2 regions of the Bradyrhizobium sp. B097 genome follow, and region 2 is predicted to be linked to the other one. Evidence: predicted binding sites of a transcription regulator. Region 2 holds the regulator's gene; the other holds the start of a gene.
The links. Region 2 encodes LexA, which represses DNA repair genes until DNA is damaged. Its sites were predicted from a motif close to TGTTCNNNNTGTGTTCNG; they were not measured.

Region 1 (7,724 bases), 3.8 Mb from region 2:
CGTTCAGCCCGTCGCGGAAGCGGCCGGGCGGAAATTGCTTGGCGATGTCGCAATGCGCGACCTGGCCGCGCGCATGCACGCCGGCATCGGTACGCCCGGCGCCATGGACGCGCACGTCCTCGCCGCAGATCGCCTTGACCGCCGTCTCCAGCGCGCCCTGCACGGTCGGCGCGGTGTCCTGGATCTGCCAGCCGGAGAACGGCGTGCCGTCATATTCGATGGTGAGCTTGTAGCGGGGCATCAGGCGAGCCGCGCGGGCGGCTTCAACGGCGTGCCGCGCAGAAAATCCGCGGCCTTCATCGGCGCCTTGCCGGCGCGCTGCAGTTCGAGGATCCGGACCGCGCCATCGCCGCAGGCGATCGCAAGATTGTCGTCGAGCACATCGCCCGGCTCGCCCGCGCCTTTCGCCAATTCGCAACGCAGGATCTTCAGCCGCACCGGCTCGCCCTCGCCCAAAAGCTCGCACCAGGCGCCGGGGAACGGCGAAAGCCCGTGAATGTGCCGCAGCACCGCGTGCGCCGCCTGCTTCCAGTCGATCCGCGCCTCGGCCTTCTCGATCTTGGCAGCGTAGGTGACGCCGGCCTCGCTCTGCTTCGTCAGCTGCAAGCCGCCACGCTGCAGCGCGCCCATTGCGCGTACCATCAGATCGGCGCCGAGCGGCGCCAGCGCGTCGTGCAGGTCGGATGCCGTCATGCTGTCCGAGATCGGCAGCCGCTCGGCCATCGCGACGTCGCCGGTGTCGAGGCCGACATCCATCTTCATCACCATCACGCCGCTTTCGGCATCGCCCGCCATGATGGCGCGGTTGATCGGCGCGGCGCCGCGCCAGCGCGGCAATAGCGAAGCATGCAGGTTGAAGCAGCCGAGCTTCGGCGCGTCGAGAATCGCCTGCGGCAGGATCATGCCATAGGCCACGACGACGGCGGCATCCGCGTCATGCGCGTGAAACGCCTCGAGCGCTTCCGGAGTCTTGAGGGTCTTCGGCGTCAGCACTGATATGCCGAGGCGACGCGCCTCCTGCTCGACCGGCGTCGGCTGCAATTGCAGGCCGCGCCGCCCGCCCGGCTTCGGCGCGCGGGTGTAGACCGCCACGACCTCGTGGCCATGGGCCACCAGCTCCAGCAGCGTCGGCACCGCGAAATCGGGCGTGCCCATGAAGATCAGGCGAAGAGGCATGACGAGAACTCGGTCTGTTCCTTCCCTTGCGGGGAGAGGATTCGCATATCAAGCGCGCGGGTCTTTCCGCGAATTCGGTTGGCCTCTCCCGCTTGCGGGGGAGGCCGGATCGCATCGAAGATGCGATCCGGGTGGGGGCTATCTCAGCGATACGACTCGTGGAAAGACCGCCACCCCAACCCTCCCCCGCAAGCGGGAGAGGGAGTCGAGTGCCGATGGCGATCCTACTCCGCCGCGCGCTTGGCGGCCTTCTCGAATTTCTTGAACACGCGGTCGCGCTTCAGCTTCGACAGATAGTCCACGAACAGCACGCCGTTGAGGTGGTCGATCTCGTGCTGGATGCAGGTGGCATAGAGTCCTTCCGCATCCTCCTCGTGCACCTTGCCGTCGAGGTCGGTGAAGCGCAGGCGCACCCGCGCCGGGCGCTCGACCTCCTCGTAATATTCGGGGATCGACAGGCAGCCCTCTTCGTAGACCGATAGCTCCTCCGAATGCGAGATGATCTCCGGATTGATGAACACCCGCGGCTGCGGCGTGGTCTCGCCGTTCTCGTCGCGCTTGGCGAGGTCCATGGTGATCAGCCGCAGCGGCTGCGCGACCTGGATCGCCGCGAGCCCGATGCCCGGCGCGTCATACATGGTCTCGAGCATGTCGTCGGCGAGCTTGCGGATCTCCGGCGTCACCTTCTCGATCGGTTTCGATACCAGACGCAACTGCTTGTCCGGCAGGATGATGATTTCTCGTAATGCCATGGCGGCGATTTAAGCTGCTGACTTCATGGGGTCAATGCGCTCAGGAACCGGTTAAGACAGCCTTAACCACGTTTCTTCAGACAACATTAACCAAGGAATTTAAGGGAGTGTTTACCATAAATGTTCCCTTTTCGTTCGATGGCGATGCCGAATCGGCTACAACTGATGGCATGAACGAGATTCTGCTCACGATCGGCGACCTTCCCCTCCGTGTCTCCGACGCCCTGATCGGCCTTGGCACGCTGGCGCTGGTCCTGCTGCTTGCCATCGCAATGGTGATCGCGCGCGCCAGCCGGCGCGGCGCGGAACTCGCGATGGCCCAGGCCATTCGCGCCGATGAGCTGGAAGAGCGGCTCGCCGACATGCTGCGGGCGCAGAGCGAGGCCTCCGGGCGGGTCGACGCGATGGGGCAGGCACTGGCCGGCCGTCAGGCCGAGATGGCCCGCGCGGTCAACGAGCGGCTGGACTCGGTGACCCACCGGGTCGGCCAATCGATGGAACAGACCACGCGCAACACGATGGATTCGCTGCGGGTGCTGCACGAGCGGCTCGGCATCATCGATCACGCGCACAAGAACCTCAACGAGCTCACCACCCAGGTGACGACCTTGCGCGACGTGCTCGCCAACAAGCAGTCGCGCGGCGCGTTCGGCCAGGCGCGGATGGAAGCGATCGTCCAGGACGGCATGCCGAAGGGCTCGTTCGAGTTCCAGTACACGCTGACCACGGGCAAGCGGCCGGACTGCGTCGTGTTCCTGCCCGACCAGCGTCCGCTCTGCATCGACGCGAAATTCCCGCTCGAGGCCATGACCGCGCTGCACGATGCGCGCAGCGACGAGGAACGTAAATTCGCCAGCCAGCGGCTGCGCGCCGACGTGCTGAAGCATGTCAGCGACATCGCGGAGAAGTACCTGATCCCGGGCGAGACCCAGGACACCGCGCTGATGTTCGTGCCGTCGGAATCGGTCTATGCCGAAATCCATGACGGCTTCGACGACGTGGTCCAGAAGGCCTATCGCGCCCGGGTCGTGCTGGTGTCGCCCTCCCTGCTGATGCTGGCGATCCAGGTGATGCAGCAGATCCTGAAGGACGCCCGCATCCGCGACGCCGCCGACCAGATCCGCAACGAGGTGATGCATCTCGGCGACGACCTCAGCCGGCTGCGCGAGCGCGTGCTCAAGCTGCAAAACCACTTCGGCCAGGTCAACGAGGACGTCAGGCAGATCCTGATCTCCGCCGACAAGATCGAGAAGCGCGCCGGCCGCATCGAGGAACTCGACTTCAGCAAGGCTGAGACCCCGATCGAAGTGCCGCGTTTCGTCAAGGGAGCGACGCCCGAGCTGTTCCCCGCCCCGCGCAAGCTGCAGGCGGGGGAGTAGTACGGACCCTCATCTCACCTCATAGTCAGTGTCATCGCCCGGCTTGACCGGGCGATCCAGTATCCCAGAGGCCTATCCGCCGCCACCCGCAATCTCCGGGTAAAGATCGTTCCAATCCGGATTGTCCTTCTCAATCAGGGAAATCTTCCATGCCCGCGGCCATTTCTTCAGCCGCTTCTCGCGCTTGATCGCGTTCTCAGGGTCATCGAATTGCTCGAAATAGACGAGTTTCACCACGTCATATTTCTCAGTGAAACTCTCGATGAGTTGCAGCTTGTGCTCACCGACTCTGCGAATGAGGTCATTTGTCACACCGATATACAGCGTGCCGCCGATGCGGCTGGCAAGGATGTAGACGTAGAAGCTGCGTGCGCCCAACTGCCGCCTCTGGGATACTGGATCGCCCGGTCGAGCCGGGCGATGACACCTGATCATGCCGCGCGATCTGCGGACATCAACATCACTAGGTGCGATCATAGAGGAGTTGTTACCAGATCCGGCCACAAAAAGACTGTCGTCGCCCGGCATGTCGGCCTCCCAAGCCATTCCATGCCGTCGATGTGTTACCCATGTCTCCGAACGGTGTTACCTAGTCCCGGTCCGCACATCGAGCCGGGCGACGACACCCTCCTAGTGGCTCGAATCTGCTACCAACGGCCCCTATGACAGCACCTGAAGCGACGTCAGACGTGCCCGCGAAGCCGCAGGGACAGGCCCCCACCTCCTGGCGCGACAGCTTCGCCGTGTACTTGCAGCCGCGCGTCCTGATCGTGCTGCTGCTCGGCTTCTCGTCCGGCCTGCCGCTGGCGCTGTCGGGCTCGACGCTGCAGGTGTGGATGAAGGAGGCCGGGGTCGATCTCGGCACCATCGGGCTGCTCGCGCTGATCGGCACGCCGTACACGCTGAAATTCCTCTGGGCGCCGCTGGTCGACGCGCTGCACGTGCCGCTATTCACGCAGATCTTCGGACGCCGCCGCGGCTGGCTGCTGCTCTCGCAGCTGTTGCTGATCGCGACGATCCTGGTACTGGCGCTGGCCGATCCCGCGCGATCGCCATGGTTCGCGGCGTTCGCCGCGCTGCTGGTCGCAACCGCGTCGTCGACGCAGGACATCGTGGTCGATGCCTTCCGCGTCGAAAGCCTGCCGGAGAGCGAGCAGGCCGCCGGCATGGCGTCCTATGTCGCGGCCTATCGCATCGGCATGCTGGTCTCGACCGCCGGCGCGCTGTTCATCGTCAGCGGCTTCGAGTCCGCCGGCCTCGCCCGCCCGTCGGCGTGGATGTGGGGCTATGTGGTCATGGCCGCGCTGGTCGTGATCGGCATCGTCACCGCGCTTGCTGCGACCGAGCCGGCCCAATCGAAAGGCGCGGAGGCCGCCACGCATGCGCAGACCGCAGCGGAGCGCGTCTTGCACGCGGCGCTCGGCGCATTCTCCGAGTTCCTCAGCCGCAAGGACGCATGGGCGGCGCTCGCCTTCGTGGTGCTGTTCAAGTTCACCGACGCGTTCTCGGGCACCATGACCGCGCCGTTCGTGATCGACATCGGCTTTTCCAAGGTCGATTACGCCGCGATCGTGAAGGGCGTCGGCCTTGCCGCGACCCTGATCGGCGGATTTGCCGGTGGCTTCGTGGCGCGGCGCTATTCGCTCGCAACCAGCCTCTGGATCGGCGGCGTGCTGCAGGCGGTCGCCAACCTCTCGTTCTCCTGGCTCGCCCATGTCGGCGTCGATCAATGGGCGCTGGCGCTTGCGATCACCGCGGAGAATTTCACCAGCGCGATCGGCACCGTGATCTTCGTCGCCTACCTGTCGGCGCTATGTCGCAATCCGCTGCACACCGCGACCCAGTACGCGCTGCTGACGGCGCTCGCCGCGGTCGGCCGCACCTATCTGTCATCGGGGGCGGGCTATGTGGCGAAGGCCGTCGGCTGGCAAATGTTCTTCGTGATCTGCGTGCTGGTCGCAATCCCGAGCCTGATCCTGCTCGCCTGGCTGCAGCGGCGCGGGCATTTCGACGAGTTGGGGCCGGTGAGAGTTTAGCCCAGCCGCCGTAGCCCGGATGAAACGAAGCGCAATCCGGGGAAGTCTCTCAATTTGCAAAACTGCCCCGGATTTCGCTTCGCTCCATCCGGGCTACGGGCTCTGTCCGTGCGTCGTCCTGGCGAAAGCCAGGACCCATTACCCCAAATGCAAATTGTTGCGCGACGTTGAGGCCACAATCCATCCGACAACCAAGGCCGGTGGTTATGGGTCCTGGCCTTCGCCAGGACGACGATGAGGATAGGTCGCAACTCAAGATGTCAAACAGCGCGGTGTCATCACCCGCGCAGCCGGGAGCCGCAATTGACGCGGTTACTTCGCCACCACGCTCCACTTGGTGACGATGGCTTCGCTCATCTCGCCGGCGTCCTTGGCGCAGGCGATCTCGTCGACCTTCACCGAGATGGCCTTGCCGGAGAGGCTCTTGAGCTGGGCGGCCTGGGCGTCGTTGGTCGGAACGAGCTGAAAGGTTTCCGGCCCGGTTTCGAGGTTGCAGAGACCGTTCGGCGGCGGCAGGCGGCGCGGCTCGCTGGTGATCTGGTAGGTCGCGACGCGCTTGCCGCGGTTCTTGGTGTCGCGCACCTTCATGACGCCGAGTTCCCCCGACAGCACGTCGCCGGCCCGGATCATCTTGCCGGGCTTCTGCGGCGCATCGCTCTGCTGCGCGAGCGCGCACGGCGCGGCGAAAGTGGCCGCCAGAAACGCAACGGCCAAGCGTACGCCGAATCGGTGTGTCGTCATTTGCAGTGGTTCCGTACTTGATTCGTCAGAGCATGGATGACCGTCCCCAAATCGTCATCCACCCTATCATTTTGTTTCGGCGCGATCTTTTTGGATTGTAACCGATCGCCTGGCGAACAATGCCGCGTCCGGCTCCCGGATCGCTGGCTAGAACAGCGTCCGCTGCCGCATCGCAGCCGATAGCGTACCTTCATCGAGGTAATCAAGCTCTCCGCCGACCGGCACGCCATGCGCCAGCCGCGTCACCCGCACATTGGCCTCCGACAAGAGGTCGGTGATGTAATGCGCGGTGGTCTGGCCATCGACGGTGGCATTGAGCGCCAGAATGATCTCGCTCACTTCAGGCGCATGCGCGCGCGCCACCAGTTGATCGATGGTGAGGTCCTGCGGACCGACACCGTCGAGCGGCGACAGCGTCGCGCCGAGCACGTGATAGCGTCCATTGGTCGCATTGGCGCGTTCCAGCGCCCAGAGATCGGCGACATCGGCGACCACGACGATGATCGAGGGATCGCGGCGCGGATCGGTGCACACCGTGCAGGGGTTTTGTGTATCGATGTTTCCGCAGGTCTTGCAGACCTGAATCTTGTCGATCGCGACCTGCAGCGCCGCGGTCAGCGGCGTCATCAGCGCTTCCCGCTTCTTGATCAAATGCAGCGCCGCGCGCCGCGCCGAACGCGGCCCGAGCCCGGGCAGCCGCGCCAGCAACTGGATCAGGCGTTCAATCTCGGGGCCGGCAACGCTGGTAGCCATTAGAGCATGATCCGGAAAAGTGTGGAGCGGTTTTCCGAAAAGATCATGCTCCAACAAAGAGCCAAGGCACGATGATTCATCTTGATCTCGCCGCGCTTCAAGTCGGACCAAATCCCGGCGGCAGGCCGAGCCCGCCGGTGAGCGCCATCATCTTCTCCTGCATCGCCGTCTCGGCCTTGCGGCGGGCATCGCCATGCGCGGTGACGAGCAGATCCTCGAGCACCTCGCGCTCCTCCGGCTTCATCAGCGACGGATCGATCTTGATGCCCTTCACTTCCATCTTCGCGGTCATGCGCACGGCGACCAGGCCGCCGCCGGAGATGCCCTCGACCTCGACATTGCCGAGCTCTTCCTGCATCGCCTGCATCTTGGATTGCAGCTGTGCTGCCTGTTTCATCATGCCGAGAAAATCAGCCATGCGTGCGTTCCTATCGCCAGATCAATCGTCGTCGCTGTCGGAAGTTTCAATCGGGTCTTCGCCGGTCGCATCCGCTACCGGAACCTCGGCGGCAAGGCGGCGGACCTCGACCACCTTGGTGCCGGGGAAGCGCGCCAGCACCTCCTGCACGCGCGGATCGGCCTCGGCAGTACGCTGATGCTCGCTGCGCGCCAATTCATTCTGCGAGCGCACCGTGGGCTGGCCGGCCTCGTTGGAGATGATGACGGTCCAGCGCCGCCCGGTCCATAGTTCGAGCTTGCGCGACAGATCGGTGACGAGCGCGCGCTGCGCCTTCGGCTCAAGGCCGATCTCGAGCTGGCCATCCTCGATGCGCACCAGCCGCACATCGGCCTCCAGCGCGCTCTTGGTCATGATGTCGCGCTTCTCGCCGGCGAGCGCGATCAATTGCGGAAAGCTCGTGATCCGCAGCGCCGGCGCGGCATCGGCG
Region 2 (7,724 bases):
ACCTTGCGGCGATGCCGGTGGTGTCGGCGGTCGTGATGCCGGCCGGCCTGCTCGGGCTGCTCGCCATGCCGTTCGGTTTCGACGGCGTGTTCTGGGCGATCATGGGGTTCGGCATCGACTGGATGATCCTGGTGACGCAATGGGTTGCTGCGCTGCCGGGCGCGGTCGGCCGGATGGCGGCGTTCGGAATCGGGCCGATGGTCGTGGCAAGCACGGGTCTCATCCTGCTCGGGCTGTTGCGCACGCCGCTGCGCTGGTCGGGCGCGGTGCTGTTGGTGGTGGCCTCGGTCTGGGCGCTGCGGGTGCCGCAGCCGGACGTGCTGGTCTCCGCCGACGGTCGCAACGTTGCGGTGCGGGGCGGCGACGGCCGGCTGCATCTCATGCACAGCGCGAAGGACGCCTTCCTCGTCAAGGAGTGGCTGGCGGCGGATGCCGATGCGCGGACCGCGACCGACGCGTCGCTCGGCGAGGGCGTCTCTTGCGATCCGAGCGGCTGTGTGACGCAGGGGCCCGGCGGCGCCTTCGTCGCGCTGGCGAGCCGGCCGGAGGCATTGGCCGACGATTGCGAGCGTGCGGCGCTGATCGTGACCGCGCGGCCGGCACCGCGGGGCTGCGCGGCCTCGGTGATCGATGCCGAGCGGTTGCGGCGCCACGGCGCGCTGGTGCTGCGGCGCATCAGGGACGGCTACGCCATCGATGCGGTCAAGCCCGGCGGGATCGACCGGCCGTGGTCGCCGGCGGTTCCCGGCGATGGCGAGAGCGAGACGACGCTACGCACACCCGCCAGCGCGCCGCGGCCCGCCGTGGATGCGACGCCGGCCGAGACCGATTTGCAGGGCGAAGATTAGCCGTTGTCGGGTGAGGGGCCGGTCGGCAACTCGAACAGGCCGAGATGGTATTCGTCGGAGTCAGGGCCGGCGTCGGGCTTCTTGACGAGGGTGAAGGAAGCCTCGGGGAATTGCTCCCAGACCTTCAGGTCGTCAGCCGTCACCGTCAGCCAGCCGAACCGGAACATGTAGCGGCCCGGCTCCGTGACGCGTCCAGCCTTTTGCCATGTGACCTTGTCGACCACCACGCACGTCCTCCGTGCCCGATGATGCGCCAAGGCGCGCGTCGACGCAATTCTCCAGCTGCGCCCCGGAGCCCGGCGTCCGGGGTCGCTCGAAATCGCTTAGGTCATCCGCCGCCGGACAGCTCATCCCGCGGCGACGATGCGTTCAACCCAAAAACAGCGACGCAAATGCGGAGGGGCGCCGCTCCACTATCTTCGGCTTCTGCTCGACCGGCGGATGCAGTGCCGGCAATTGCAGCACGCTGACGCGTTGTCCCTCGACGAGTTGGGTCACCAGCACATGGCTGCCGTCGGGGAATTCGACCGCGTCATGATGGCGATCGGGAACGTCGGGCTCGACTTCGTTGAACACTCCGACGCGGAAGTTCATCGTCTTGGTCCAGATCCAGCGGCTGTCGTAGCGAACGTTCTCGGCGAAAGCGAGCTCGGTGCCCGGCAGCATGCAGACCGCGACAGTGGGATCGGTCTCCGAAGCAAAGCCGCGGGTCGACGTGCCGCGGAAAGTCGTGGTGATCAGCGTCTCTCCAACAATGGCGGGGCGCGACGCCACGGCGTGCAGACTATAGTCACACATCGGATGGCTCCTCTAATCGAGGTAGCGACCCGTGCCTCTCCTTGAGGCATAGGGCCTCTACCAGAGTGGACGATAGCGAACGAGTGTCTCCTCGTTTCTGGGCGATTGTACGACTGGTCGCCCAACGCTCCCGATCACAAACACGCGACGCTGCGTGAGAGGTATCGGAGCGCATCGGGCAAACAGCACACTACCCTATCATCCAAGGAACGATCCGATGTGTCGCTCGTTCCCCGCCGCCGCAAGTATTTGAAATTCAGTATTTGCGATAGAGGCCGATCAGCTTGCCCTGGATGCGGACCCGGTTCGGCGGCAGAATGCGCACTTCATAGGCGGTGTTGGCCGGCTCCAGCGCGATCGACGCGCCGCGGCGGCGGAAGCGCTTCAGGGTGGCTTCCTCCTCGTCGATCAGCGCCACCACGATGTCGCCGGTGTTGGCGACGTCGTTGCGCTGGATCAGCGCCATGTCGCCGTCGAGGATACCGGCATCGACCATCGAGTCGCCGCGCACTTCCAGCGCATAGTGCTCGCCGGAGCCAAGCATGTCGGGCGGTACGCTGATGGTGTGGCTGCGGGTCTGCAGCGCCTCGATCGGCGTACCGGCGGCGATCCGGCCCATCACGGGGACCGCGACCGGACGGTTGCCGTCGTCCTCGGCGATCGGCGGCGTGCTTGTGCGCTTGCCGAGGGTGCCTTCGATGACGCTCGGGGTGAAGCCGCGGCGGCCGTTGCCGCCGCCGGCCGCGAGCTCGGGCAGCTTGATGACTTCGATGGCGCGGGCGCGGTTGGGCAGGCGGCGGATGAAGCCGCGCTCTTCCAGTGCAGTGATCAGGCGGTGGATTCCGGACTTCGAGCGCAGGTCGAGTGCATCCTTCATCTCGTCGAACGAGGGCGGTACGCCGGCCTCCTTCAGACGTTCATTGATGAAACGCAGAAGTTCGTACTGTTTGCGCGTGAGCATCTCGAGTATTCCCCCGGTTGGTAGCGTCGTTCGATTCCGAGACTTTTCAGGCGGGGCCTGACCTCAGGAGCACGGTGCTCATCACAAGCGCTCCCTCGCGGCCTCCCATTTGTACACACCAGTACTCGAAACAAATCATGAACGGACACTATATGTTCGATATGTGTTCCGCAACCACTTAATTTCCGGTGAACGCATCCGGCGAGCGCTCAAGCGATGCGGTCTGCGCCGTCACTCGGGCAGTGTCAGGATCTCGCATTCGCTGCCTTTGACGGCGGCGGGCGCAAACGGTGGACGCACGAGAAGTGCCCGTGCCGCAGCGAGATTCCCGAGCAGGGACGAGTCCTGCTGCATGACAGGCGTTGCGATCAGCGTGCCGTCCTCGCGCGCCTCCAGACGCGCCCGCAGATAGTCCTCGCGCTGGTCGTTGGCGGCGAGGTCGCGGCCGAGCAATGCGCTCGCGCGGCGATGATGAACAGCTTTTCGGCCGCTCAACGCCCGAATCAACGGCACCAGAAACAGGAAGGCGCAGACATAGGAGGACACCGGATTGCCGGGCAGGCCGATCACCCGCATTGCGCCGAGCCGGCCATGCATCATCGGCTTGCCGGGCCGCATCGCGATCCGCCAGAACGCCATCTTGACGCCCTCGGCCTCCAGCGACTGCTTGACCAGGTCGTGGTCGCCGACCGAGGCGCCGCCGGTCGTGATCAGGATGTCGGCACCGGTCTCGCGCGCCCGGCGGATGCCGGCGGTGGTGGCTTCCACCGTGTCGGCGGCAACCCCGAGATCGACGGTCTCGGCGCCTTCGGCGCGGGCCAGCGCCCGCAGCGCATAGCCGTTGGAATAGACGATCTGGCCGGCGCCGGGCTCCGAGCCCGGCATCACCAGCTCGTCGCCGGTCGCCAGCACCGCGACCTTCGGACGGCGGTGCACCGCAAGCTCCGGATAGTTCATGGCGGCCGCCAGCGACAGCGCGCGATCGGAGAGGCGGCTGCCGGCATCGAGCAGTACGTCGCCTTCACGGAAGTCGACGCCGGCCGGGCGGATGTGCCGTCCGGCGGCAGCTAGCTCGGTGATCGTGATGTGGTCGCCGTCGACGGCGGTGTCTTCCTGGATGATGACGGCGTCGGCGCCGTTAGGGATCACGCCGCCGGTAAAAATTCGCACCGCTTCGCCGGCGCCGACCATTCGCTCGAGCGGCCGGCCGGCGGCGACTTCGCCGATCACTCTGAGCCGGGCCGTCAGATCACCGGCGTCGGCCGCGCGCACGGCATAGCCGTCCATCGCCGACATCGGCTGCGGCGGCTGGGTGCGCAGCGCGGCGAGGTCGCGCGCCAGGGTGCGGTGGTAGGCGGCATCGAGCGCGACCATCTCCTCCGGCAGCGGTTCGGCGCCGGCGAGGACGGCGGACAGGGCATCGGCAACCGGCATCAGGGCCACGCTCGGAGCTCCTTCAATCCTAATGTTCAATACCAAGTGCAGTCAGAGCCCTCGCCACGTCATCCGTCGATGTCACGTGGATGGCATGAAGGCCGCGCGCCCGCGCGCCCTCGATGTTGGCGGCCAGGTCGTCGAAGAACAGGATCCGCGACGCCGGCACGCCGATGGCTTTTACCACATGATCGTAGGCCTCGGCGTCGGGTTTCCGATGGCCGATCGTCGAGGACAGGAAGACGGTGCGGAAATGGCTGAGCAGCTCGGCATGGACGGCCGAGAAATGCGTAACGTGGGCCGGATTGGTGTTGGAGAAGGCGTAGAGCGGCATCCGCTTCGCGGCGGTGGCGAGCAGGGGGGCGATGCCCGGCATCTCGCCGGTGAAGATCGCATTCCAGCCTTCGAGGAACTGCGCATCGGTGAGGTTGACGCCGAGCGTCCGGCGCAGATTTGCGAAGAACGCCGCGTCGTCGATCCGGCCGATCTCGTGATGCTTGAAGCTGTCGTCGACGACAAATCGCGTGGCGAGGTCGGCCGGCGCGCAGCCGGCATGCTGCGCCCAGTGCGCCATCACCTTCTCGAAGTCGATGTCGAGCACGACGCGGCCGATATCGAACAGCAGCACGTCGACGGAATCGGGAGAGAGTTGCGAGGTCATTGCGTGAAACCGTGTACGAGAATTGCGGGCGGGCGGCAATGTCCCCGATTTGTGCGGCAGGCATGCGACGAAGGTGGCGAGGTGTCGTCCCTGCGAAAGCAGGCCCAGGGCGGCCACGGCGAAGCTTTCAATCCCGTCATCCCCGGACTCCGCTCCGCGGCTTCTTCCAGCGACAAAGGCGAAGCCTTTGCGCGGGGGTGACGATGATAGAGACGAACCCGCGATCTCCCCCAATCGTCGTCCTGGCGAAAGCCAGGACCCATAACCACGACATTCGTTGATGAGTGGGATCGCGGCCCCAGCGTCGCGCAACAATGGACACTAGGTGGTGTGGACTCTAAGGATTCCCTTTTAGGAGCAAATCAGATTCAAGGCTGCTTTTGGGAGGCAGCCTTGGGTGCGATGGACCGATTGGTGTTGAGCGACGCGACGTGGGAGCGGATGGCGCCGCTGATCATAGGGCGCCCCGATCAGAAGGGCTCTACCGGGCGCGACAACCGGATGTTCGTGGAAGGTGTGCTGTGGATCGTGCGTACGGGGTCTCCCTGGCGCGATCTCCCTGAGGTCTTTGGGGATTGGAACAGCGTGTTCCGACGCTTCAGCCGATGGAGCATCAAGGGTGTTTGGTGGCGGATATTCGAGGCGATGTCCGATGACCCGGACTTCGAATATCTGATCGTCGATTCCACCATCGTTCGGGCGCATCAGCACGCCGCCGGGGCCAAAAAGGGGGGTCTGAAGATCAAGCGATCGGCCGCTCGCGCGGGGGCCTGAGCACCAAGATACATATGGCCGTTCGAGGCTTGGGATGTCCCGTGCGGTTCACGCTTACCGCAGGTCAGAAGGGCGATGCACCGCAGGCCGCCGCATTGATTGAGGGCTTATCCGCCGAGGTCGTCATGGCCGACACGGCCTATGATGCCGATCACTTGCGCCAAGCCATCGCCGCCAAGGGCGCGCTCGCCGTCATTCCCAACAACCCGTCACGCGCGCTCAAATATCCGCTCGACAAGCATCTCTATGCCCAGCGCCATCTCGTGGAATGCTGCTTCTCAAAGCTCAAGCAGTTCCGACGCGTCGCAACCCGCTTCGAAAAGACCGCCCGAAATTATCGCGCCGTCGTCACCCTCGCAGCCATTGTCCTATGGATGCGCTAGTGTCCACACTACCTAGGGGTAATGGGTCCTGGCTTTCGCCAGGACGACATCAAATGTGTGGCGCGGTCTTCGTCCCGATCGTCGCCCGCACGAAAGCAGGGACCCATAACCACAGGCTCGTGTTGTTGATGAGGGCTGTGGCCCCGGCGTCGCGCAACAATCACCTTCCAGCGACTTGTTGCTTGCCGGGCAGACCTCTCACATTCTGGAAAGCGCCAGGCCGAGGTAGGCGATCAGCGCGCCGGTGCTGAGGATGACGACGACGAGCGCCTGCTCTGAACGCGCCTGCAGGGTTTTTCGGCTCACGGCGATGACGCTCCATCCTTCGAGATCATGGTGCCCAACTAACATCGGCTGATATCCGTTCCGGTTCCTGCCCGGGAACTTTCATCAATGTCGGCTGCCTAGGCATGGCGCGTCTCGTTGCAGGCCAGAAACGCGCAACGCCGCCCGCATTGAAATAGGACGGGCGACGTTGGTTCTAGCCCCAGGAGGAATGGCAAAATCCTGACGTTATGGATACGCGCGAGCGAGCAATAAGGTTCAGTCTTCGACCCGTATGAATCCGGTAACTCCGAAGGAACAAAGGAAAGCGCCGGGGCGAGGTCTAGGATGGTGTGACCAAGTTGCTCTGGCCTCAGCGTGTACCCCCTCGCTGGGGCCCTTCTTTGAGCAGCGATCTCGATGAGCGCGGCTAGCAATGCAAGCCGGCCCCCGATGCGGGCTCACTGTTCGCCCAGATCGATCGGCGTGAGGATGCTCTGCCGCAGCGCGAGGCGGACCAGCTCGATATCCGTGCTGACGCCGAGCTTGTCCTTGATCAGGGAATGCAGGTTCGCGACTGTCTTGGGGCTGAGATGCAGTGCCTCGGCGATCTCGTCGGTGGTCTTTTCCGCAAGCAGCATGCGCAGCACCTCGAACTCCCGAGCGGTCAGGAGGTCGGCGGCGGCGGTCTCGCCGGCGAGGTGGCTGAGCGCGAGTTCGTGGTCGATGTCCGGGCTGATCGCGATCTTGCCCGACAGCGCGTCCATCACGGCGTGCACCAGCGTCTCCGGCGGGCTGGTCTTGGTGACATAGCCGCTCGCGCCGGCGCGGATCGCCTGCACGGCAAACGCCGCGTTCTGGTGCATGGTGAACACCAGGATCTTTGCCCGCTTGTCCCACTGCCTGAGGCGCCGGATGGCTTCGATGCCGCCGATGCCGGGCATCGACAGGTCCATGATGACGAGGTCGGGCCCGGTCTCCTTGTAAAGGCGGTAGGCCTCGACGCCGTCGGAGGCTTCGGCGACGACCGAGAGGCCCGGCTGCTTCTGCAGCATCGCCCGGTAGCCCTCGCGAACGACGGCGTGGTCGTCGACCAGCATGATAGTTCGCGTCGTATTGCTCATGCCGCGCGTTCCACAAATGCGGCCTCTCGGCCGGCTGCGACGGGAACGCTGACACGGAGCGAAGAGCCGTTGGACTGTCCGGCCCCGAAGCTCAGCCGCCCGCCGAGCGCGGCGACCCGCTCGCGCATGCCGAGCAGGCCCATGCCGGACTTCACTTGAGTATCGCCGGGCCTGCCATCATCATCGATCGCGAGCACGATTTCGCCGCCGCCGGCCGAAGCCGTCTCGCGCATCTCGAGCCGCAGCATGACGCGCGTTGCGTCGGCGTGCTTGGCTGCGTTGGTGAGCGCCTCCTGCACGATGCGGTAGAGATTGGCGCCGGTGGAGGCGGGGATGTGCTCGAACGATCCCGATACGGCGATCTCGAACCGCGGCTGTCCCCGGCTGCGGCTGTTCCAGCCCGCGATCAGGCCCTCCAGACTGGCTGCAAGGCCGAGTTCGTCGACATCGGGCGGGCGCAACCTGAAGAGGGCGCCG

Region 1: rmuC (DNA recombination protein RmuC) is a predicted target of LexA. The motif match lies at 2,050-2,067, and genes of this name have one in related genera.

Annotation. Positions count from the first base shown of each region.
Region 1 is NZ_CP152412.1:648,118-655,841, reverse strand. Features, by position in the region: gene truA (tRNA pseudouridine(38-40) synthase TruA) at 1-241, opposite strand, end outside; gene fmt (methionyl-tRNA formyltransferase) at 241-1,176, opposite strand; gene def (peptide deformylase) at 1,401-1,928, opposite strand; gene rmuC (DNA recombination protein RmuC) at 2,099-3,307, shown strand; gene AAFG07_RS03025 (GIY-YIG nuclease family protein) at 3,380-3,685, opposite strand; gene AAFG07_RS03020 (AmpG family muropeptide MFS transporter) at 3,970-5,343, shown strand; gene AAFG07_RS03015 (hypothetical protein) at 5,656-6,084, opposite strand; gene recR (recombination mediator RecR) at 6,232-6,837, opposite strand; gene AAFG07_RS03005 (YbaB/EbfC family nucleoid-associated protein) at 6,935-7,255, opposite strand; gene AAFG07_RS03000 (DNA polymerase III subunit gamma/tau) at 7,277-7,724, opposite strand, start outside.
Region 2 is NZ_CP152412.1:4,439,934-4,447,657, forward strand. Features, by position in the region: gene AAFG07_RS20925 (ComEC/Rec2 family competence protein) at 1-848, shown strand, start outside; gene AAFG07_RS20930 (hypothetical protein) at 845-1,072, opposite strand; gene AAFG07_RS20935 (hypothetical protein) at 1,218-1,646, opposite strand; gene lexA (transcriptional repressor LexA) at 1,903-2,607, opposite strand; gene glp (gephyrin-like molybdotransferase Glp) at 2,839-4,050, opposite strand; gene AAFG07_RS20950 (HAD family phosphatase) at 4,070-4,702, opposite strand; partial or broken gene AAFG07_RS20955 (IS5 family transposase) at 5,144-5,859, shown strand; gene AAFG07_RS20960 (hypothetical protein) at 6,058-6,210, opposite strand; gene AAFG07_RS20965 (response regulator transcription factor) at 6,585-7,247, opposite strand; gene AAFG07_RS20970 (histidine kinase) at 7,244-7,724, opposite strand, start outside.